One region of the Streptomyces sp. NPDC042346 genome, then DNA from elsewhere that is predicted to be linked to it. Evidence: riboswitches for the same ligand, from Rfam matches in the RefSeq annotation. Region 1 holds a riboswitch; each other region holds the start of a gene.
What was found. Region 1 has a riboswitch for cobalamin ahead of ACZ6K0_RS42795 (cobalamin biosynthesis protein). Riboswitches for the same ligand answer to the same signal wherever they lie in the genome.
Positions count from the first base shown of each region.

Region 2: another riboswitch for cobalamin. It lies ahead of ACZ6K0_RS22935 (energy-coupling factor ABC transporter permease); the one in region 1 lies ahead of ACZ6K0_RS42795 (cobalamin biosynthesis protein).
Region 3: another riboswitch for cobalamin. It lies ahead of metE (5-methyltetrahydropteroyltriglutamate--homocysteine S-methyltransferase); the one in region 1 lies ahead of ACZ6K0_RS42795 (cobalamin biosynthesis protein).

Region 1 is NZ_JBVJEH010000018.1:53,919-60,802, forward strand. It holds gene ypfJ (KPN_02809 family neutral zinc metallopeptidase) at 1-336, shown strand, start outside; gene ACZ6K0_RS42770 (VOC family protein) at 405-806, shown strand; gene ACZ6K0_RS42775 (hypothetical protein) at 834-2,306, opposite strand; gene ACZ6K0_RS42780 (alpha/beta hydrolase) at 2,443-3,570, opposite strand; gene ACZ6K0_RS42785 (inorganic phosphate transporter) at 3,978-5,249, shown strand; gene ACZ6K0_RS42790 (hypothetical protein) at 5,262-5,483, shown strand; cobalamin riboswitch at 5,608-5,753, shown strand; gene ACZ6K0_RS42795 (cobalamin biosynthesis protein) at 5,785-6,771, shown strand; gene ACZ6K0_RS42800 (cobyric acid synthase) at 6,768-6,884, shown strand, end outside.
Region 2 is NZ_JBVJEH010000005.1:324,499-331,382, forward strand. It holds gene ACZ6K0_RS22915 (oxidoreductase) at 1-1,941, opposite strand, end outside; gene ACZ6K0_RS22920 (ATP-binding cassette domain-containing protein) at 2,038-2,871, opposite strand; gene cbiQ (cobalt ECF transporter T component CbiQ) at 2,913-3,662, opposite strand; gene ACZ6K0_RS22930 (energy-coupling factor ABC transporter substrate-binding protein) at 3,669-4,148, opposite strand; gene ACZ6K0_RS22935 (energy-coupling factor ABC transporter permease) at 4,145-4,843, opposite strand; cobalamin riboswitch at 4,873-5,079, opposite strand; gene ACZ6K0_RS22940 (RidA family protein) at 5,122-5,580, shown strand; gene ACZ6K0_RS22945 (VOC family protein) at 5,621-6,013, opposite strand; gene ACZ6K0_RS22950 (ArsR/SmtB family transcription factor) at 6,010-6,312, opposite strand; gene ACZ6K0_RS22955 (PTS-dependent dihydroxyacetone kinase phosphotransferase subunit DhaM) at 6,370-6,783, opposite strand; gene dhaL (dihydroxyacetone kinase subunit DhaL) at 6,780-6,884, opposite strand, start outside.
Region 3 is NZ_JBVJEH010000014.1:196,140-203,023, reverse strand. It holds gene ACZ6K0_RS39625 (ABC transporter ATP-binding protein) at 1-349, shown strand, start outside; gene ACZ6K0_RS39620 (Rossmann-like domain-containing protein) at 361-1,260, shown strand; gene ACZ6K0_RS39615 (GHMP family kinase ATP-binding protein) at 1,257-2,261, shown strand; gene ACZ6K0_RS39610 (pyridoxal-phosphate dependent enzyme) at 2,182-3,219, shown strand; gene metE (5-methyltetrahydropteroyltriglutamate--homocysteine S-methyltransferase) at 3,369-5,687, opposite strand; cobalamin riboswitch at 5,855-6,074, opposite strand; gene ACZ6K0_RS39600 (SdiA-regulated/phytase-like domain-containing protein) at 6,183-6,884, opposite strand, start outside.

The DNA of each region.
Region 1 (6,884 bases):
ACCCTCGGCCGGGCCCAGGACGGCCGGACCGGCGCGAACTCCAACGCCGTCCGGGTCGAGCTCCAGGCCGACTGCTACGCCGGGGTGTGGGCCCGGCACGCGACGACCACCCCCGACGAGAAGACGGGCCGGCCGCTGCTGACCCGGCTCACGGACGAGGACATCCGGGACGGCCTCGACGCGGCGGCCGCGGTGGGCGACGACCGGATCCAGGAGAGGTTCCAGGGCCGGGTGACCCCGGAGAGCTGGACGCACGGCTCGGCGGCGCAGCGGCAGCAGTGGTTCTACCAGGGGTACAAGACCGGCGACATGGCCCAGTGCAACACCTTCCGCTGAGTTGTCCGTGGGGGCTGCCAGACTGAGATCCAGGTCACATTCGGCTGAATCGAGAGGAAGTGATCGGGATGGCAGAGGCACCCCACATCTGTCCGACGCTGACGTACGAGGACGCGAAGGGCGCGATCAAGCTGCTCACGGAGGGCTTCGGCTTCACGGCGACCGCCGTGTACGAGGCCGAGGACGGGCTGGTCGCGCATGCCGAGCTCGCGTACGGGAACGGCATGGTGATGCTCGGCAGCAAGGGCACGGGCAGCGAGTTCGACAAGCTGATGGCGGGCGGGGGCCCGGTGGGCGTCTTCGTGCACGTGGACGACGTGGACGAGCACCACGCGCGGGCCGTGGCCCACGGCATCGAGATCGTGCTGCCGCCCACGGACCAGGAGTACGGCTCGCGGGACTACACGGCCCGGGACGCCGAGGGCAACATCTGGAGCTTCGGGACGTACACGCCCGGCGCCGCGGAGTAGCCGGGCGCCGGACGTCGTACGGGCTGCTCAGGCTCCGCCGGTGTGGACCTGGAAGGCGGCCCTGCGGACGGCCTTGGACAGCGCCGGGTCCGGGTGGGCGGCGGCCAGGGCGACCAGGACCTGGACGGTCCGGGGGTGGCCCACGGCCCTGACCTCGTCGAGGAGCGCGGGGACGGTGCCCTGGACGGCGGATTCGAGGTGGCGGACCAGCAGCTCGCTCTCGCCGTGGTCGGCGACGGCCGCCGCCGTGTCGACCCAGAGCCAGGTGGCCTCCTCGCGGGTGAGGACCTCCTGGGCGTCGTCGGGGTCGGCGCCCTCGTACTCCGCCAGCCAGAGCAGGGCGTACGGGCGCAGGGACGGCTCGGCGACCGTGGCGCGGACCTCGGCCTCCGCAGGGGCCCCGACGACCCGGAGCGCCTCGAAGGCGAGGCCGCGCAGGAGGGCGTCCTCGCCGCGGGCGACGGCGAGGAGTTCGGCCACCGCGCTGGAGAGCGTGCGGGCCGCGAGCCAGGCGCGGTACTCGGCGCGGGCCGGTCCCGGGGTGAGCCGGGCGCAGCCGCGCAGCATGTCCTCGGCGGACTGCTCGATGTTGCCGGCGGGGCTCTGCGCGGCGACGCAGATCTGCTCCAGCTTGACCCAGACCGCCCAGTTGCCGAGGGGGGTCAGGGTGGCGTGCCGGGCGTCCGCGCCGGGAGCGAGGGTGCCGGGGTCTAGGGTCAGCGCGCCGACGGCCGCCAGGCCCTCCAGGGCCCAGTCGAGGAGGGCGGGGAGCCCGTGCCCGTCCGTGCCGGGGGTGTCCGCCGCCGCGCCGGGGGTCTCCGACGGCTCGGGGGCGGTGTGCGCCGGCTCGGGGGTCGGCTCGGTCGGCGGGACCTCGCAGCGCTCCTCGCGGAGTTCCTCGACGCGCTGGCCGAGGAGGTCGAGGAGGGCCGGGACGAGGACCGGGCCCTGGGAGAGCTGGAGCAGCGAGAGCACCTGCGGGACGGCCTCGACGACCTCGGCGACGGCGCTCGGCGCGACGCCCTCGGGGGCCGGGTGGACCAGGGACCAGGCGTCGAAGAGGGCGACCCAGCCGCGCAGGACGGCGGAGTCGTCCCGGTCCCAGGCGTGCAGCCGCCAGCCGGGGCGGGCGGTGTCGCCGTGGAGCTCGACGAGCCCCGCGAGCCGGGCGCGGTCCCAGCCGGCCCGGATCTGGCCGGGTGTCAGGTCCAGTGCGGCCGCGGCCCGTTCCTGGACGGTGACGGCTTCGGCGCCGGCACGGAGGGCGGCTTCGGGACCGCGCTCGACGGCGGCCCAGCGGGCGATCCGTACGGCGTCGGCGAGGACCTGCCGGGCCTGGCGGGCGAGTTCCGCGCGGGGCGGAGTGCCCTCGGGCGGCCGCGGCGCCGGCCGGGTGCGCCGGGTCGTCACGGCCCGTCGGGCGGTGGCCAGCGCCCGCGGGCGGACGAGTCGGAGTCTGGAGTTGCGCGCCAATGGTTCATCGGGCTTTCGAGACGTCACGGGGGCAGTCTTCCCGCTGACGGCCCGAAAGCCCAATCGGAATCCGCAGCCCCGTCAGAACGGCCGTCGGAGGAGCCGCCGGAGGAAGGGGTGCGCGTCGCCGGAGCAGGGGTCAGAGCAAGGGTCGGAGCAGGGGTCAGAGCAAGGGGGTGAGGAAGCGGCGCAAGGCCTCTTCGTAGCGGACGGGGTCGGCGTTCCACATCGCCGCGTGCGGGGCGCGCCGGACCGTGTGCAGGGTGACCAGATCGGGGCGGCGGGCGGCGAGCTCGACGGACGGCTCCCAGGGGGCGAGCGTGTCGTCGGGGCCGTGCAGGAGGAGGACGGGGACGCGCAGGGCGCCCGGTGCGGAGGCGGCCTGGAGCCGGTCCGCGTGCGGACCCGTACGGGCCTGGGCGGCGCGGACGGCGAGCGGGAGCAGCGGTCCGGGGACGTGGTGGGCCGCGGCGAGGCCGCGGAGGGTGGCCTCCCAGTCGAGGACCGGGGAGTCGAGGACGAGGCCGCTGATCCGGTCGCGTACGCCCGACTCGGCGGCGGCGCGCAGGGCCATCGCGGCGCCGGTCCCCCAGCCGTGCAGGACGACCTTGGCGGCGCCGCGGCGGACGGCGTAGCGGATGGCTGCGTCGACGTCCCGCCACTCGGAGTCGCCGAGGTGGGCGAGACCGTCCGGGGAGGCGGGCGCCCCCTCGTCGCCGCGGTAGGCGGGGACGAGGACCGGGATCTTGCGCCGGTTGAAGAAGGGGACGAGGTTCAGGGGGTGCTCGCGGGTGGTGCCGAGGCCGTGCAGCGCGATCACCCACGTGGTGCGGGGGGCCGACACGAGCCAGCCGGGCAGGGGGCCGAGCTCTCCGGGGATCTCGACGTCCTCGTGCGCGAGCCCTAGGGCGCTGATCGGGGTGCCCCGGTGGAGCTGGGGGGTGAGGCGGACGCGGGCGCCGGGGCCGAGGACGCCGAGCTCGACCCGTTCGAGGCGGCGGACGACGGTGTCGGCGGTGTGGGGGACCCGGTCGAGGACGGGGCCGAGGACGGCGTGGAGGCCGGGGGCCTCCATTCCGTACGTGCCGGGGCGCAGCGAGGCGAGGCTGCGGGTGAGGGTGATCCGTTCGGGTCCCGTGGCGTGCACGGTGAGTCTGGGGTCTCCCGGGAGTGGTCGTCCGGACGGCACCCTGAGGGCGACGTCGCTGGCGTACCGGCCGGCCGCTACCGCGGCCGCACCGACACCGATCAGGGTGGTGACGGCCGCTGCCGTCGCTGTAGCCGGGCGCACGCTCCCAGTGTCGGCAGGTCGCGGGCGGCCTGCCACCGGGCGGACCCGGCCGGGGGGCCTCGCACCTCCGAGGGCCTCGCACCTCCGAGGGGGCCTCGCGCCTCCGGGGATCCCTCCCGCGAGTGACATGGCTCTCCTCGACGGGGTCCCCCGGTCGGATGGTCCGGTCCAGGGAGCGGAACGGGGCGGCGGGGGGTGAACCGGGCAGGCTCGCCGGTGCCCCGTAACGGCCCGGATTACCCGGGGTCGCAGGGTGACCGCATCGTGGACGCACTCCCCGGCGGGGGGCTAAGCGGAATGTCTTGACACCGGATGGGGACACCACGTCGCCCGCCCCAGTTCATCTTCCGTTCACCCAGGTTGCTTACGTTCGTCGAGCCACTGACGTCAAACGATTGCCTGGGTAAATGGAACACATCACGCTGCTGCTCGCCATTGTGGTCGTGACAGCTCTCGTGTTCGATTTCACGAACGGTTTCCACGACACCGCCAACGCGATGGCCACGACCATCTCGACCGGTGCACTCAAGCCCAAGACGGCGGTGGCCATGTCCGCCGTGCTGAACCTCGTCGGCGCGTTCCTGTCCGTGGAGGTCGCCAAGACGATCTCCGGCGGGATCATCAACGAAGAGGGCATTCGTACAGAAGTGATCTTCGCGGCGCTCGTGGGCGCCATCCTGTGGAACCTGCTGACCTGGCTCCTGGGCCTGCCGTCCAGCTCCTCCCACGCGCTCTTCGGCGGCCTCATCGGCGCAGCGGTCATGTCGGCCGGCTGGTCGGCCGTGAACGGCCCCACCATCGTCACCAAGGTCCTCATCCCGGCCGTCGCCGCGCCGATCGTCGCCGGCCTCGCCGCGATGCTGGCCACCCGGCTGACGTACAAGATCGGCGCCAAGACCGAGGCGAAGCACACCGCCAAGGGCTACCGGGTCGGCCAGATCGCCTCCGCGGGTCTCGTCTCCCTCGCCCACGGCACCAACGACGCCCAGAAGACGATGGGCATCATCACCCTCGCCCTGGTCACCCAGGGCGTCGTCGCCCCCGGCTCCAACCCGCCTCTCTGGGTCATCGTCGCCGCCGGCGTCGCGATCGCGCTCGGCACCTACCTCGGCGGCTGGCGCATCATCCGCACCATGGGCAAGGGCCTCACCGACCTCCAGCCGCAGCAGGGCTTCGCCGCCCAGACCAGCGCCGCCACGGTCATCCTCGCCTCCTCGCACCTCGGCTTCTCCCTCTCCACCACCCAGTCCTGTTCGGGTGCCGTGATGGGCGCGGGCCTCGGCCGCAAGGGCGGCGTCGTCCGCTGGTCGACCGCGACCCGGATGTTCGTCGCCTGGGGCCTGACCCTGCCCGCCGCCGCCCTCGTCGGCGCCGGTGCCGAGTTCCTCACCAAGCAGGGCCCCTGGGGCATCGCCGCCGTCGCGGTCCTGCTGGTCTCCGGCTCGGCCGTCATCTGGTCGCTGTCCCGCCGCAAGCCGGTCGACCACAACAACGTCACCGACGACGACCTCGACGGCGAGTCCGAGCCCGCGGGTGTGGTGACCACCGCCATCGCGGCCGTCACCCCGCCGCCGGCCGGTTCCGTCGCCGCCGTCGCGGACGAGGACCTCAAGACCACCATCCCCTCGCCGGTCCCCACGGACCCGGCCGCTCCCCCGGCCCCCGCCGCAGCGGTGTAAGGAACCAACGACATGAAGATCGACTGGGCAGCTCTCGGCGCCGTCTTCGGGGTCAGCCTCGTGGCGACCGTCGCCCTCGTGGGCCTCTTCACCCTCGGCATCATCGGCCTCTCCAAGCAGGAGCAGGCCGCCGCCCAGGGCGGCTCGGCCACGATGGCCCGCACCGGCGCCTACGCCTGCTTCGCCCTGTGCGTCGCGGCCGTGGCGTACGGCATCTATCTGATCGTCGCCTGACGGTCCTCCCTGTACGACGGCCGGGCGGTCCGCACCTTCGGGTGCGACCGCCCGGCCGTCGTGTGTGTGGTCCGTGTTTGTGGTGCTTCGCACAGTGACCTGTCGCAGGTCAAGGGTGAGTTGACGGGTGTTCGCGGGCCGTGGTGGACTGCCGAGGCCATTACGGCGGCAGCAGAGGAAGTCCGGTGCGAATCCGGCGCGGTCCCGCCACTGTGACCGGATCCGACGGGTCCGGAAGTCAGGAACTCTCGCCGCCGGTCACGTCGATCCAGGGCGCGGACCCTGAGTGAGGACCTGCGCCATGCCCGGCCGCACCAGAACCAGCCGCCTTTCCCCGGACGGATTCGCGTACGGCGCGGCCCTCGGGCTCGCCGTCGACCGGCTCGTCGGCGATCCCCGCCGCGGACACCCCGTCGCCGCCTTCGGCCGGGCCGCCGCCGCGGTCGAACAGCGCCTCCACCACGACCACCGCGGCTGGGGCGCCCTGCACACCGCCGTCTGCGCCGGCTCCACCGCAGCCCTCGGCGCACTCGCCGCCCGGGCCGTCCGGGACCGGCCGGCCGCCGCCGTGGCGCTCACCGCCGCCTCCGTCTGGGCCGTCGTCGGCGGGACGACCCTGGGCCGCGAGGCCCGTGCGATCGGCGGGGCGCTCGCCGTCGGGGACCTGGACGTCGCCCGGGAGCGACTGCCGCACCTGTGCGGGCGCGACCCGCAGTCCCTGGACGGTCCCGCGATGGCCCGCGCGGTCGTCGAGTCCGTCGCCGAGAACACCTCCGACGCCGTGGTCGGCGCCCTCTTCTGGGGCGCGGTCGCCGGCGTGCCGGGCCTCGTCGCCTTCCGGGCCGTCAACACCCTCGACGCAATGGTCGGCCACAAGTCCCCGCGCCACCGCCGCTTCGGCTGGGCCTCGGCCCGGCTCGACGACGTGGCCGGCTGGCCCGGAGCCCGGCTGACGGCCGTCGCCGCGACGCTCGCCGGAGGGAATCCGCGCGGGGCCGTACGGGCCTGGCGGGCGGACGCGGACCGGCACCCGAGCCCCAACGCGGGGCCCGTCGAGGCCTCGTTCGCGGGCGCCCTCGGCGTACGGCTCGGGGGGACCCTCTCGTACGGCGGGCGGGTCGAGCACCGGCCCGTGCTGAACGGGGAAGGGCGGCCCGTCGAGGTCGCCGACATCGACCGGGCGGTCCGGCTCTCGCGCCGGGTCACCGCCGTGACCCTGGCCGCCTGTGTCGGCGGCCGCATGATCATCGGTGCTGCCGTGAAGAACGCGAAGCGGAGGAACGCATGAGGGGTGGGGGCCTGCTGGTCGCCGGGACCACGTCCGACGCCGGCAAGAGCGTCGTGACGGCCGGCATCTGCCGCTGGCTGGTCCGCAAGGGCCTGAAGGTGGCGCCGTTCAAG
Region 2 (6,884 bases), on a different contig from region 1:
ACGGCCCGCCGCGACCAGCTCCTCGTACAGGTCCCGCCGCGGGTCCTGGCCGGCGCAGAGCACGATCGTGTCGACCGGCAGGAGCTGGGCCTCGCCGTCGATCGTGACGTGCAGGCCCTCGTCGTCGATCCGCTCGTACGACACGCCCGCCACCATGGCGACGCCCCGGTGCTTGAGCTCGGTGCGGTGGATCCACCCGGTCGTCTTGCCGAGGCCCGCGCCGACCTTGGTGCTCTTGCGCTGGAGCAGGTGCACCTGGCGCGGCGGCGCGGTGCGTTCGGGGGCGCGCAGGCCGCCCCGGTTCTCGTACGACGTGTCCACGCCCCACTGGCGGAAGTACGTCTCGGGGTCCTGGCTCGCGCCCTCCCCGCCGTCCGTGAGGAACTCGGCGACGTCGAAGCCGATGCCGCCCGCGCCGATGATCGCCACCCGCTCGCCGACCGGCGCGCCGTCCCGCAGCACGTCCAGGTAGCTGACGACGCTCGGGTGGTCCACGCCCGCGATCGCGGGGGTGCGCGGGGAGACGCCGGTGGCGACGACGACCTCGTCGTACCCGTCGAGGTCGCCCGCCGCGACGCGGGTGTTGAGGCGGACCTCGACGCCGCGCTCGGCGAGCTGCACGCGGAAGTAGCGCAGGGTCTCGTCGAACTCCTCCTTGCCCGGCACGCGCTTGGCGATGTTGAGCTGGCCGCCGATCTCGGCGGCGGCGTCGAAGAGGGTGACGGCGTGGCCGCGCTCGGCCGCCGACACCGCGCAGGCGAGCCCGGCGGGGCCCGCGCCGACCACCGCGACGCGCTTGGCGCGGCGGGTGGGGGAGAGGACGAGCTCGGTCTCGTGGCAGGCGCGCGGATTGACCAGGCAGGAGGTGATCTTCAGGTTGAAGGTGTGGTCCAGGCAGGCCTGGTTGCAGCCGATGCAGGTGTTGATCGTGTCGGCGCGGCCGTCCTGGGCCTTCGCGACGAAGGCGGGGTCGGCGAGGAAGGGGCGGGCCAGCGAGACCAGGTCGGCCCGGCCGTCGGCGAGGATCTCCTCGGCGACCTCCGGGGTGTTGATGCGGTTGCTGGTGACGAGCGGGACGGAGACCGCGCCCATGAGCTTCTTCGTCACCCAGGTGTACGCGCCGCGCGGCACGGAGGTGGCGATGGTGGGGATGCGCGCCTCGTGCCAGCCGATGCCGGTGTTGATGATGGTCGCGCCGGCCGCCTCGATCTCCTTGGCGAGCCGGACGACCTCCTCCAGGGTGGAGCCGCCGGGGACGAGGTCCAGCATGGAGAGGCGGTAGACGAGGATGAAGTCCGGGCCGACCCGCTCGCGGATCCGGCGGACGATCTCCAGCGGGAAGCGGACGCGGTTCTCGTACGAACCGCCCCACCGGTCGGTGCGCCGGTTGGTGGCAGCGGCGATGAACTCGTTGATGAGGTAGCCCTCGGAGCCCATGACCTCGACGCCGTCGTAGCCCGCCTCCTTCGCGAGCTCGGCGCAGCGCGCGTAGTCCTCGACGGTCTGCTCGACCTCGGCGTCGGTCAGCTCGTTCGGTACGAAGGGGCTGATCGGCGCCTGGATCGCGCTGGGCGCGACGAGGGCGGGGTGGTACGCGTACCGGCCGAAGTGCAGGATCTGCATCGCGATCCGGCCGCCCTCGCCGTGCACGGCGTCGGTGATCAGCCGGTGCTCGGCGACCTCCTCGGCGGTGGTGAGCTTGGCCCCGCCGTCCCAGGGGCGGCCGGCCTCGTTGGGCGCGATGCCGCCGGTGACGATGAGGCCGACGCCGCCGCGGGCGCGCTCCGCGTAGAAGGCGGCCATGCGCTCGAAGCCGTGCTCCGTCTCCTCCAGGCCGACGTGCATCGACCCCATGATCACCCGGTTGGGCAGGGTCGTGAACCCGAGGTCGAGCGGGCTCAGCAGATGCGGGTACGGGGTGGGGGTGGGGGTCGCGGTCATGGGGGCGCCTCCTCGCGCAGGATCAGTCGACCTCAGTTCTAGGGGACCCCTCCCCGTTGTGCAACTAGTTGCAGAAGATTCGGGACGTGATGTCTACTACTCAGTAGCAAGCGACGGGGCAGCCGCCCAGGCGTCCAGCTCCTCCGGCGTACGGGGCTCGGGAGCGCCCGGGGCGAGCAGCCCGTGGGCGCGCAGCAGCCGGGCCACGGACGTGCCCCAGGGCCGCCGCAGCCGCGCCGCGTCGAGCAGGGCGTCGTCCCCGAGGAGCTCGGCGACAGGACCGGTCCGCAGACCGGCGGGGGAGAGCACCGCGGCCTCGTCCGCCCAGCGCAGCGCGAGGTCCACGTCGTGCGTGGCCATCACCACCGTCGTACCGGCCGCGCGCAGCCGCCCGAGGGCGTCGAGGAGCCGCTCCTGACCGTGCGGATCGAGCCCGGCCGTCGGCTCGTCCATAATCAGCACCCGCGGCCGCATCGCCACGGCGCCCGCGATCGCCGCCCGCTTCCGCTGCCCGTACGACAGCAGATGCGTCGGCCGGTCCTCCAGGGCGACGATGTCCAGCGCCTCCAGTGCCTCGCGCACCCGGAGCCGTACCTCCTCCTCCGGCAGCCCCAGGTTCATCGGCCCGAAGGACACGTCCTGGCCGACCGAGGCCGCGAACAGCTGGTCGTCCGGGTCCTGCACCACCAGCTGCACGGTCGTCCGCAGCCGGGTCAGCCCCTTCCGGTCGTACGTCACCTCCGCCCCGTCCAGGAGCAGCGACCCGCTCCCGCGCCGCAGCCCCCCGCTGAGCAGCCGCAACAGCGTCGTCTTGCCGCTGCCGTTGCGCCCGAGGAGCGCGATCGACCGCCCCTCCGGCACCGCGAAGTCCACACCCGACAGGACCGGCGGCCCGTCCTCGTAGGCGAAACCCGCCTTCACCAACTCCACGACGGGGGGCGTAGGGGTCGTCGGAGGGGCCGTCGGAGACGTCACGGCAGGAACCTTTCGAGTACGAGGGTGAGGGCGACGAGCCCGCAGAGCAGGCCGGCCGCCGCCGCCAGGAACCGGCGGGACACCGTGGCCGCGGGGACCAGGACCCGCAGGGTCCCGTCGTAGCCGCGTCCGGCGAGCCCCGACTGCAGACGCTGCGCCCGGTCGAAGGCGCGCACGAACGAGGTGGCGCCGAGCCCGGCGAGCGAGCGCCAGGTCGCCGCCCGGGTGGTGTGCCCGAGCCGGGCCGCCTGCGCCTGGCGGATCTTCGACAGCGAGTCGAGGAGCAGGAAGATGATCCGGTACATCACGAGCGCCACGTCCACCACGGGAGCCGGCACCCCTGCCCGGACCAGCCGGGGGAGCACGTCGGAGACGGGCGTCGTGAACGCGAAGAGCAGCACGCCCAGCGAGGCCGAAGCGGTCCGCAGCAGCAGCTCGCCCGCGTGGACGGGCCCGCCGGGCGCGAGGGCGACGAACCCCCGCGCCCCACCCACCTCGAAGAGGAGCGGCACCGCGCCCGTGACGCAGAACCCGAGCGGCACACGGAACGCCCGCCACAGCTGGCGGCCCGCCACGCCGGCCGGTCCGAGCAGGACCGCGAGCGTGGCCGCCGCGACGAGCACCGCGCCCGGCCACGGCGGCAGACACACCGCGCAGAGTGTGAGCCCGAAGCCGAGCAGGGCCTTCTCGGCGGGATGGCGGCGGCGCCAGCGACTGCTGTGCGCCGCCGCGTCGATCGGCAGCATGGGCGGCTACGCGCCCTTGCCTTCGACGGCGCCGGAGCCGGAGCCGGCCGCCGATACGGCTGCAGCCTCCCCGGGCGCCGCCGCCTCCCCGGGTGCTGTCGCCTCTCCGGGCCGCGCCTCCACTCCTGCCTCCGCAGGCTGTGCCGCCGTCCCCTCGGCCTGCGCCGCCAGGGCGCGGGCCTCGCCCTGCCGGCGACCGCGCCGTACGCCGAAGTAGTACGCGAGGACACCGGCGCCGAGCGCGGCCTGGAGGGCGAACAGCGCCGACTCGATCTCCCCGGACGGCGGTTCGTACAGGGGGCTGAACCACGGTTCGTACTCCGGCTGGAGCTCCGTGATCGCGGTCTCCGCCTCCGCGTCCGCCCCGGTGAACGGCTCCTCCTTGTGGTCGCCGAGCCCCAGCGCGAGCGGCAGCACCGCGAGCGCGGCGACGACGAGCAGCAGCAGCGCGTTGATCTTCGTGTTCCGGCTGACGGTGACGCTCATCGCGCGGTCGCCCCCTCGGGTCGTTCGGCGCCGGGCCTGCCCAGCACGCCCAGCCGGGTCAACTCGCCCTTGCTGGACTGCGTGAGCAGCCGCATCACGAGCACGGTGAGCAGGCCCTCGCTCACCGCGAGCGGAATCTGCGTCACGGCGAAGATGGAACCGAACTTGGCCAGGGCGCCCAGCACGCCGCTGCCCTGGTCGGGGAAGGCCAGCGCGAGCTGCACGCTCGTGACGCAGTACGTCGACAGATCGGCGACGAACGCGCCGCAGAAGACGGCGACCATCAGCGGCGCGCCGAACCGGCGCACCAGCAGATAGGTCCCGTACCCCGCCCAGGGCCCGACGATCGCCATCGAGAAGGCGTTGGCGCCGAGCGTGGTGAGCCCGCCGTGGGCGAGCAGCAGGGCCTGGAAGAGCAGGGTGATCGTCCCGAGGACCGCCATGATCGGTGGCCGGAAGAGGATCGCGCCCAGGCCCGTACCCGTCGGATGCGAGCAACTGCCCGTCACGGAGGGGAGCTTGAGCGCGGACAGGACGAACGTGAAGGCGCCGGCGGCGCCGAGCAGCAGGGTGGACTCGGGGTTGGACCGCACCTCGCGGGTGAGCGCGCGGACCCCGTGGACGATGAACGGAGCGGCCGCGACGCCCCAGGCGGCGGCGTGAGCGGGGGGCAGATACCCCTCGGCTATATGCATGGTCGGGAGACCCTCTCCAGCACCTCGTGGATGGACAACGCACCCTGGCCGGTCTCCTGGCTGACGGTCATACGTCCCGACTCCGCCTTCCCACGCCGCGGCGGTCGCCCGCAGCGGTGCAGTGGCTTGCCCGGGGGCGTCTCCCTCGGGTGTGGAGCCGGAACTCCCGATCACAGTGGCGAGGGCCGCACCGGTACTTCACCGGTTTCCCGTACACCAAGGCCCTGCGACACTAGTGCGTTGATCAGGTGCATCACAACGCGAAGGGGTACGGACCGATGGGGAATGTCCGACAGACGGTCAGTTCCGGCTCACCGCTCGAACCGCAGATCGGGTTCTCCCGGGCCGTGCGCAAGGGCGCGCACGTGGCGGTCGCGGGGACGGCGCCCATCGGGGACGACGGGGCCACCGTCGCGCCCGGCGACGTGTACGGGCAGACCGTCAGGTGTCTGGATATCGCCGAGGCGGCGCTGAAGGCCGCGGGGGCGTCGGCGGCGGACGTCGTGCGGACGCGGATCATGCTCACCGACGTGACCCGCTGGAAGGAGGCCGCGCGCGCCCACGGCGAGCGGTTCGCGGAGGTGCGGCCGGTCACGACCTTCGTCGAGGTCTCGCGTTTCATCGACCCCGAATGGCTCGTCGAGATCGAGGTCGACGCCGTGCTCGACGCCGACCTCGATGCCGACCTCGATGCCGACGTCGATCCCGACCTCGACTCCAGCCCCGACCTCGACTGACGTCCGAGAGGGTGACGCCCGGGAGGGCCGGCCGCTGGGACTACTGCGGCTTCGTCGCGATCTGGATGAGGTTGCCGCAGGTGTCGTCGAAGACGGCGGTGGTGACGGGGCCCATCTCCAGGGGCTCCTGGGTGAAGCGGACGCCGAGGCCGGTCAGGCGCTCGTACTCCGCCCGCACGTCGTCGACCGCGAACTGGGCCAGCGGGATGCCGTCCTGGACGAGCGTGTCGCGGTAGGGCTTGACGGCCGGGTGGCCGGCGGGCTCCAGGAGGAGTTCGGTGCCGGCGGGCTCGTCGGGCGAGACGACCGTCAGCCACCGGTCCGTCTCGCCCAGCGGGACGTCGTGCTTCTTCACGAAGCCGAGGATCTCGGTGTAGAAACGCTCGGCCTTGGCCTGGTCGTCGACGAAGACGCTGGTCAGATGGATCTTCATGGGGTGCTCTTCTCCGGTCCTGGGGTGTCGGGCACGGGCCACCGCTCGGTGATGTGCCGCAGGGGGGCCGTGTTCAGGTCGTGGAACTTGTAGCGGCCCTCCCGCCTGGTCTCGACGAGCCCGGCGGCCTCCAGCACCGTGAGGTGCTGGGAGACCCCCTGGCGCGAGATGCCGAGCTGATGCTTCATGCTCAGCCGCGAGCAGATCTCGAACAGTGTCTGTCCGGACTTCTCCGCGAGCTCGTCGAGGATCGTGCGGCGCGTGGGGTCGGCCAGGGCTTTGAAAAGGTCGTCGGCCACCACCCCAGGATAGGCAACTGTTCACTTGCCTATCAAGTCGACCCGGCCGAGACCCCCTCACCGCTTGCGATAGGCGTACGCCTCCGAGGCCGCCGCGGCCACCGCGTCGAGATCCCCGCCCGCACTCGCCGTCACCAGGGCCGCGACCGCGCCCTCGACGAACGGCGCGTCGACCAGCCGGGCGCCCTCCGGCAGCTCGTCGCCCTCGGCGAGCAGCGCCTTCACGGTCAGGACCGCGCTGCCCAGGTCGACCAGGAGCGCCACCCCGGCGCCGCCGTCGACGGCCTTCGCCGCCTCGCAGATCAGCTCGGCGCTCGTCCCCAGGCCGCCGTCGGGGAGCCCGCCCGCCGGCTGGATCGGCGCGGTCGCGCCGCCGCCCGCGAGGCCCTGCGCCAGCGCCGCCACCGAGGCCGCCACGTCCGCGCTGTGCGAGACCAGCACGATGCCGACCGGCGCCGCCGCCGCGCTCATGCCGCCCCCTCCGACCGGGCCGTCCCGGCGAGCTCCGCGAAGAGCAGCGCCGACGATGTCGCCCCCGGATCCTGGTGCCCGATCGACCGCTCGCCGAGATA
Region 3 (6,884 bases), on a different contig from region 1:
GCCGTACGCCCTCCTGCTCGACGAGCCCACCAACCACCTCGACGTCAAACACCGGTTGGAGCTGATGGAGCTGCTGTCCGGCACCGGACAGACGGTCTTGGTCGCGCTCCACGACCTGTCGCTCGCCGCCCGGTACTGCGACCGGCTGCTCCTCCTCCACCACGGCCGGCTGATCGCCGCCGGCCCGCCCGCCGCCGTGCTGACCGCCGAACGGCTCGCCGACGTCTTCGAGGTCGACGCCGAACTCACCGCCGACGCCCTGGGGCACCCCCAGGTGACGTACCGAGGACCGCTCCGCGCGGCGGCACCGCGCCCCCCGGCGGCCCCCGCACCCCCACCCGCCCTGTGAAGAGGAAAACCATGACCCACACGATCCCCACCCCTCCCTCCATCCCCACCCCTTTCTCCATCCCCACCCCCACCCCCGGCGCCCGGGTCGCCGCGACGTCCGTCGACGGCCTCGTCGAGGCCGTCCTGGCCGGGGAACACGGACCCTTTCCCGCCGAGCTCGTCGCGACCAGCGTGTTCTGGATCCACCACGGCACCCGCCTGGCCGGCGGCGACACCACCTACCTCAACCAGTACGTCCTCGTCCGCCTCGGCGGATCGTTCGGCGGCTGCGCCTTCGAGGCCGGCGAGATCGACCCGTCGATCTGCCGCGACTCCTCCGGCACCCCGCTCGACGTGCTCCTGCGCGAGGCCCCGCGACCGCTGCGGATCGCCGCCCTCGACGCCTACCTCTCCGAGGTCCGCCCGCACCGGACGGCCGGCGAGGCGGGCGACGCCGAGCCGGTCACCCTCCCCGCCGGAACCCCGGAGGTCCGCGCCCGGGCCCGCGACGCGGCCATCGCCGGCCTGCTGGACATCGAGGAGGGCGCCGAGGTCGGCCTCATCGGCGTCGTCAACCCGCTCGTCGCCGCCATCCGCGAGCGCGGCGGCCGGCCGCTGCCCTGCGACCTCAACCTCAGGACCACCCAGTGGGGCGACCCCGTCACCGCCGACATGCACGAGGTGCTGGACCGGGCCGAGGCCGTCGTCGCCACCGGAATGACCCTGAGCAACGGCTCGTTCGACAACATCCTCGACCGCTGCCGCTCCCGTGGCATCCCGCTGGTCGTCTACGCGCAGACCGGCAGCGCCGTCGCCCGGGCCTTCCTCGGCTCCGGCGTCACCGCACTGTCCGCGGAACCGTTCCCCTTCTCCCAGTTCAGTGCCGAGGAGACGGTCCTGTACCGCTACCGGACGGTGGGCGGCGCGTGATCCCCGCCGGTACCGGGTACGCCCCCTGTCACCACGGCGAGATCCTCCAGGGCGTCTTCCTCGACGACGACGGGCGCCGATGCGCCGGACTGGTCACCCTTCCGATGGCCGGCCCGGGCAGCCGGGCCGAGTTCGTACGCGGCCCCGGCACGCCGCCCGAGGCCCTCACCGTCGTCCCCTCCGGCCGGAGGAAGGCCGCACAGGCCGCGGTCCTCGCCGTGGCCGCATGCGCGGAGAGAACCCATCAGCCGCCCTGTGGCGGGGAGTTGCGCCTCACCGGGGACATCCCGGTGGGGCTGGGCATGGGCAGCTCCACCAGCGACGTCATCGCCACCGTCCGGGCGGTCGCCGACGCGTACGGCCTGCGCCTGACGCCCGGGACGGTCGCCCGGCTGGCGGTCCGCGCCGAGCTGGCCTGCGATCCGCTGATGCTGGACGGCGGCCCCGTGCTCTTCGCCCAGCGGGAGGGCCGGGTCCTGGAAGCCTTCGGCCCCGCCCTGCCGCCGCTGGTCGTGGTGGGCTGCGTGCTCGGCGGCGGAGCGCCCGTCGACACGCTGGCCCTGCCCGCGTACGAGCCCGACGACAGCGACGTACGGGCCTACGAGCGGCTGCGCACGCTGCTGCGCCGGGCCGTGGCCACCGGCGACGTCGCGCTCCTCGGCGAGGTCGCCACCGCCAGCGCGCGGCGCGGCCAACAGGTGCTCGGACACCCGGAGTTCGACGCCCTGACCGGCATCGCCCACCGGGTCGGGGCGGCGGGCGTGCAGATCGCGCACAGCGGCGCGGTGGCGGGCGTGCTCTTCGACCCGGCCGCGCCCGGGGTGCGGCACCGAGTCCGGCGCTGCCTGCGCGCCCTGGACGCCCACGGCATCCCCGCCACCCGGACCTTCACGACCGCCACCACCACCAAGGAGACCTGGAATGGACCAGCACATCGCGGAGTCGATCGGCCGGCCGGACCTGATACGTCTCGACGACCGGCTCGTCTGCCTGCGCTTTGAGACGATGAAGGTGGTCTCGGCCCTCGCGGCGGTACGCCACCTCCTGGACACCGGAGTCGTACGGCGCGGGGACACCCTCCTCGACAGCTCCAGCGGCATCTACGCCTACGCCCTCGCCCTGGCCTGCCACCGGTACGGCATGTGCTGTCACATCGTCGGCTCGACCACCGTGGACCACACGCTGCGCACGCAACTCGCCGTACTCGGAGCGACGTTGGAGCAGATGGAACCGTGCAGCGACCTCAAGCTCGACCAGAAGCGGCGCGTCGAGCGGATCCACGAGATCCTCGCCGAGCACCCCGAGTACCACTGGATGCGGCAGTACCACGACGACATCCACTACCTCGGCTACCGCGCGATCGCCGACCGGATCCGGGAGGCGACCGGAGCGGACGGACTGACCGTCGTCGGCGGGGTCGGCTCGGGCGCCTCCACCGGCGCCCTGGCCCGCTACCTCCGCGCGGCGGACGACGGCCCGGACGGCGGTCCGGCAGCCGGCCCCGGCGGCCGCCCGGCCGACGTCGCACTCGTCGGCGTCCAGCCGTACGGCAGCGTCACCTTCGGCGCCGAACACGTCTCCGATCCCGAGATCATCATCGCCGGGATCGGCAGCTCGATCCCCTTCGGGAACGTCTCCCACGAGCTGTACGACACCCTGCACTGGATCTCCTTCGACGCGGCGCTGGCCGGCAGCGTCGACCTGCTGCGCCGCCACGCGGTCTTCGCGGGACTCTCGACCGGCGCCGGCTACCTCGCCGCCCGCCACGAACACGAACGCAGCCCCGAGCGCACGGTCCTCTTCCTCGCCGCCGACACCGGCCACCGCTACGTCGACACCGTCTACGCACGCCACCGCGAGGCCGTGCCCGTCGCGGGCCTCGCCCCGCGCGACGTGACCGACCGGAGCCAACTGGCCCTGCCGTGGTCCCGGATGCACTGGAACCGCGCCCGTGCGTGAACATTCGTACGTTCCAGCGAGGTGATCACTCGCTCCTCGGCGGCCTGGAGACCATCGAGGACCGCTCGCCGCTCGGCGCCGCCGACGCGGGGTCCCCGTGCTCCCGCCGGGCCGGCGGGAGCACGGGGACCCTCCTCGTCGCGGCGCGGTCAGGGGGTGGTGAGCTCGGTCCGGACGGTGCGGGCCGCCTCGACCAGGTTCTCCAGTGCGGCTCGGGTCTCGGGCCAGCCGCGGGTCTTCAGGCCGCAGTCGGGATTGACCCACAGCCGCTCGGCGGGGATGGCCCTGAGGCCGGTACGGAGCAGCTCGGCGGCTTCGTGGGCACTCGGGACGCGCGGCGAGTGGATGTCGTAGACACCCGGTCCCGCCTCGCGCGGGTAGCCGTGGGCGGCGAGTTCCCGGGCGACCTGCATGTGCGAGCGGGCGGCCTCCAGGCTGATGACGTCGGCGTCGAGGTCGTCGATGGCCTGGACGACGTCGCCGAACTCGGCGTAGCACATGTGGGTGTGGATCTGGGTCTCCGCGCGCACCCCGGCGGTCGTGAGGCGGAACGCCTCCGTCGCCCAGTCCAGGTAGGCACCGTGGTCGGCCGCGCGGAGCGGCAGGGTCTCGCGGAGGGCCGGCTCGTCCACCTGGATGACCGAAGTGCCCGCCGCCTCCAGGTCGTTCACCTCGTCCCGCAGGGCGAGCGCGACCTGGCGGGCGGTGTCGGCGAGCGGCTGGTCGTCACGGACGAAGGACCAGGCGAGCATGGTGACGGGTCCGGTGAGCATGCCCTTGACGGGCTTGGCGGTGAGGGACCGGGCGTACGCCGTCCAGCGGACCGTCATCGGCGCCGGCCGGGAGATGTCGCCGGCGAGGACCGGCGGCCGGACGTAGCGGGTGCCGTAGGACTGGACCCAGCCGTGCCGCGTGGCGAGGTAGCCCGTGAGCTGTTCGGCGAAGTACTGGACCATGTCGTTGCGTTCGGGCTCGCCGTGGACCAGGACGTCGAGGCCGGTCTTCTCCTGGAAGGAGATCACTTCCTGGATCTCGGACCTGATGCGCTCCTCGTACCCGGCGGTGTCGATCCGGCCGGCTCGCAGGTCGGCCCGGGCGGTCCGCAGCTCCGCGGTCTGCGGGAACGAGCCGATGGTCGTACTGGGGAGCAACGGAAGCCGGAGGGTGGCGTGTTGGGCGGCGGCCCGTTCGGCGTACGGCTGGGGGCGCCGGGTGTCGGAGGCGGTGACGGCGGCGGCGCGGGAACGGACGGCCGGGTCGCGGGTGATGGGGGAGCCGGCCCGCGAGGCGAGGTCGGCGCGGTTGGCGGCGAGCTCGGCGGTGATGGCCCCGGTGCCCTGTGACAGGCCCTTCGTCAGGGTCACGACCTCGGCGGTCTTCTGGCGGGCGAAGGCGAGCCAGCGCAGGATCTGCGGATCGATCTCGCGTTCGGCCGCCGCGTCGAGCGGGACGTGCAGCAGGGAGCAGGAGCCCGCCACGTCGACGCGGTCGGCGAGGCCGAGGAGGGTGCCGAGGGTGGTGAGCGACGCCGCGAGGTCGTTGACCCAGATGTTGCGGCCGTTGACCACACCGGCGACGAGCCGCTTGCCCGGCAGGCCGCCGGCGGCGGCGAGCGCGTCGAGGTTGGCGGCCGCCCGCTCCGTGAAGTCGAGCGCGAGCCCCTCGACCGGCGCCTTGGCCAACACCGGGAGGGCGTCGCCGAGTCGGTCGAAGTAGGAGGCGACCAGGAGCTTGGGCCGGTCCGTGAGCCCGCCGAGGTCGCGGTAGGCGCGGGTGGCGGCGTTCAGTTCCGCCGGGGTGCGGTCCTGGACGAGCGCGGGCTCGTCGAGCTGGATCCAGTCCGCGCCCGCCGCCCGCAGGTCGGCGAGGACCTCGGCGTACACCGGGAGCAGCCGGTCGAGGAGGGTGAGCGGATCGAAGTCGGCGGCCACGCCGGGCGCCGGCTTGGCGAGCAGCAGGTAGGTGACGGGGCCGACCAGGACGGGCCGGGCGGCGAGGCCCAGGGCGAGGGCCTCGCGGAGCGCGGTGACCTGCTGGGAGGAGTCGGTGGAGAAGACCGTGCCGGGCCCCAACTCCGGTACAAGATAGTGGTAGTTGGTGTCGAACCACTTGGTCATCTCCAGCGGTGCGACGTCCTGGGTGCCGCGCGCCATGGCGAAGTACCCGTCGAGCGGATCCGCGGCGACTGCCGCCCGGTGGCGCTCGGGGATCGCGCCCACCATGACGGTGGTGTCGAGGACGTGGTCGTAGTACGAGAAGTCGCCGGTGGGGACCTCGGTGATGCCGGCGGCGGCCAGCTGCCGCCAGGTGGTGGCGCGCAGGTCGGCGGCGGTGCTCCGGAGGGCGTCGGCGGTGACGCGGCCCTTCCAGTACCCCTCGACGGCCTTCTTCAGTTCCCGGTCGGGCCCTTGGCGGGGGTAGCCGTACAGGGTGGACTGCGCTGCCGCGGCTGCGGACTTGGTGGTCACGGAGATCTCCTTCGCGAGATGAATCCCTGAGATCCCGGAGACGGGACGCGGACGCGAAGGGGTGACGGAACGGACGGCGTGACCCGGCGCGGTGCGACGCGGTCGTCCTTCTCGCTCTGTACGCCGACCCGCCCACGAGGTCACCGGAATGTCCGCGCGCGGAATCGTCCGCGTGCGGGCAACGGGCAGGTCTTCGGACTCGCGGGCACGTCCTCACGGGGGAGGACTCCTAGTGGCCGTCGCTTCCCAGACCCGTCCCGGGTCCAGTGCTGATGACGGCGGTCGTTCCCGCTCACCGCTGCGGGGCAGTCCCGGATTCCCACCGGGTTCCCTCTTACGACGCATCCCGTCCGGCTGACGGGGCGAACCAGCTGCACCCGCAGCCTAGCCTGGTCGTCCGGTTGTTCGCACGCGACGGGACTCCGGAGCGCCACCGGGCCCCGGAGTCCGTCATGTCGGGTCGTACGTGCGTGTAGGTGTGCGTGCGTGTCGTGGTCAGGCGCCGCAGAAGGACTCGGTACGGACGAAGCCGCCGAGGTTCTCGTCGTCGGTGCCGAGCAGGGTGTCCGCGGACTCGGGCAGGCACTCCACCGCCTCGACCTTGTACTGGGGGTACGTCCCGAGCGCGGTCGGGGAGGCCGTGAGCGTGACCCGTACCCGGCCCGTCGCCGAGATCGTCACCCGGCCGGCGTCGCTCACCGCGGAGTCGAACGGGCCGTCGTCGCCGGCGTCCGCCGCCGACCCCACGACGAGCCGGCCGGCGGCGGTCACCGCGATGTCGGAGATGTGCCGTGTGCCGTCGTCGGCGGGGTGTGCGGCCCGGTAGGTCCGGTTCGTCACCGCCCCGAACAGCGGCTGCCCCCACGCGGCGAACGTCAGCGGCGCCGCGTACAGGGTGGCGGGACGGCCGGGGCCGGCGCCCCGGTCCGCCCACAGGGCGGCGAGCTTTCCGTTCTGGGCGACGATCGCGAAGCTCTCGAAGTCGTCGCCCTCGCCGATCGCCGGCAGCGGCGTGTAGTCGACGACCGTCGCCGTCGAGCCGGCGACCTTCAGGCGGAACAGGACTCCGCGGCTGGTGAGTGCCAGGTACTCGCCCGGCATCCCCGGGACGGCCTCGATGGCCTCCAGGTCGACCGGCTCCGGCCCGTCCCAGGTGAGCGGCGCGACGGTGTCGGAACCCTCCCGATGGGTGATCCG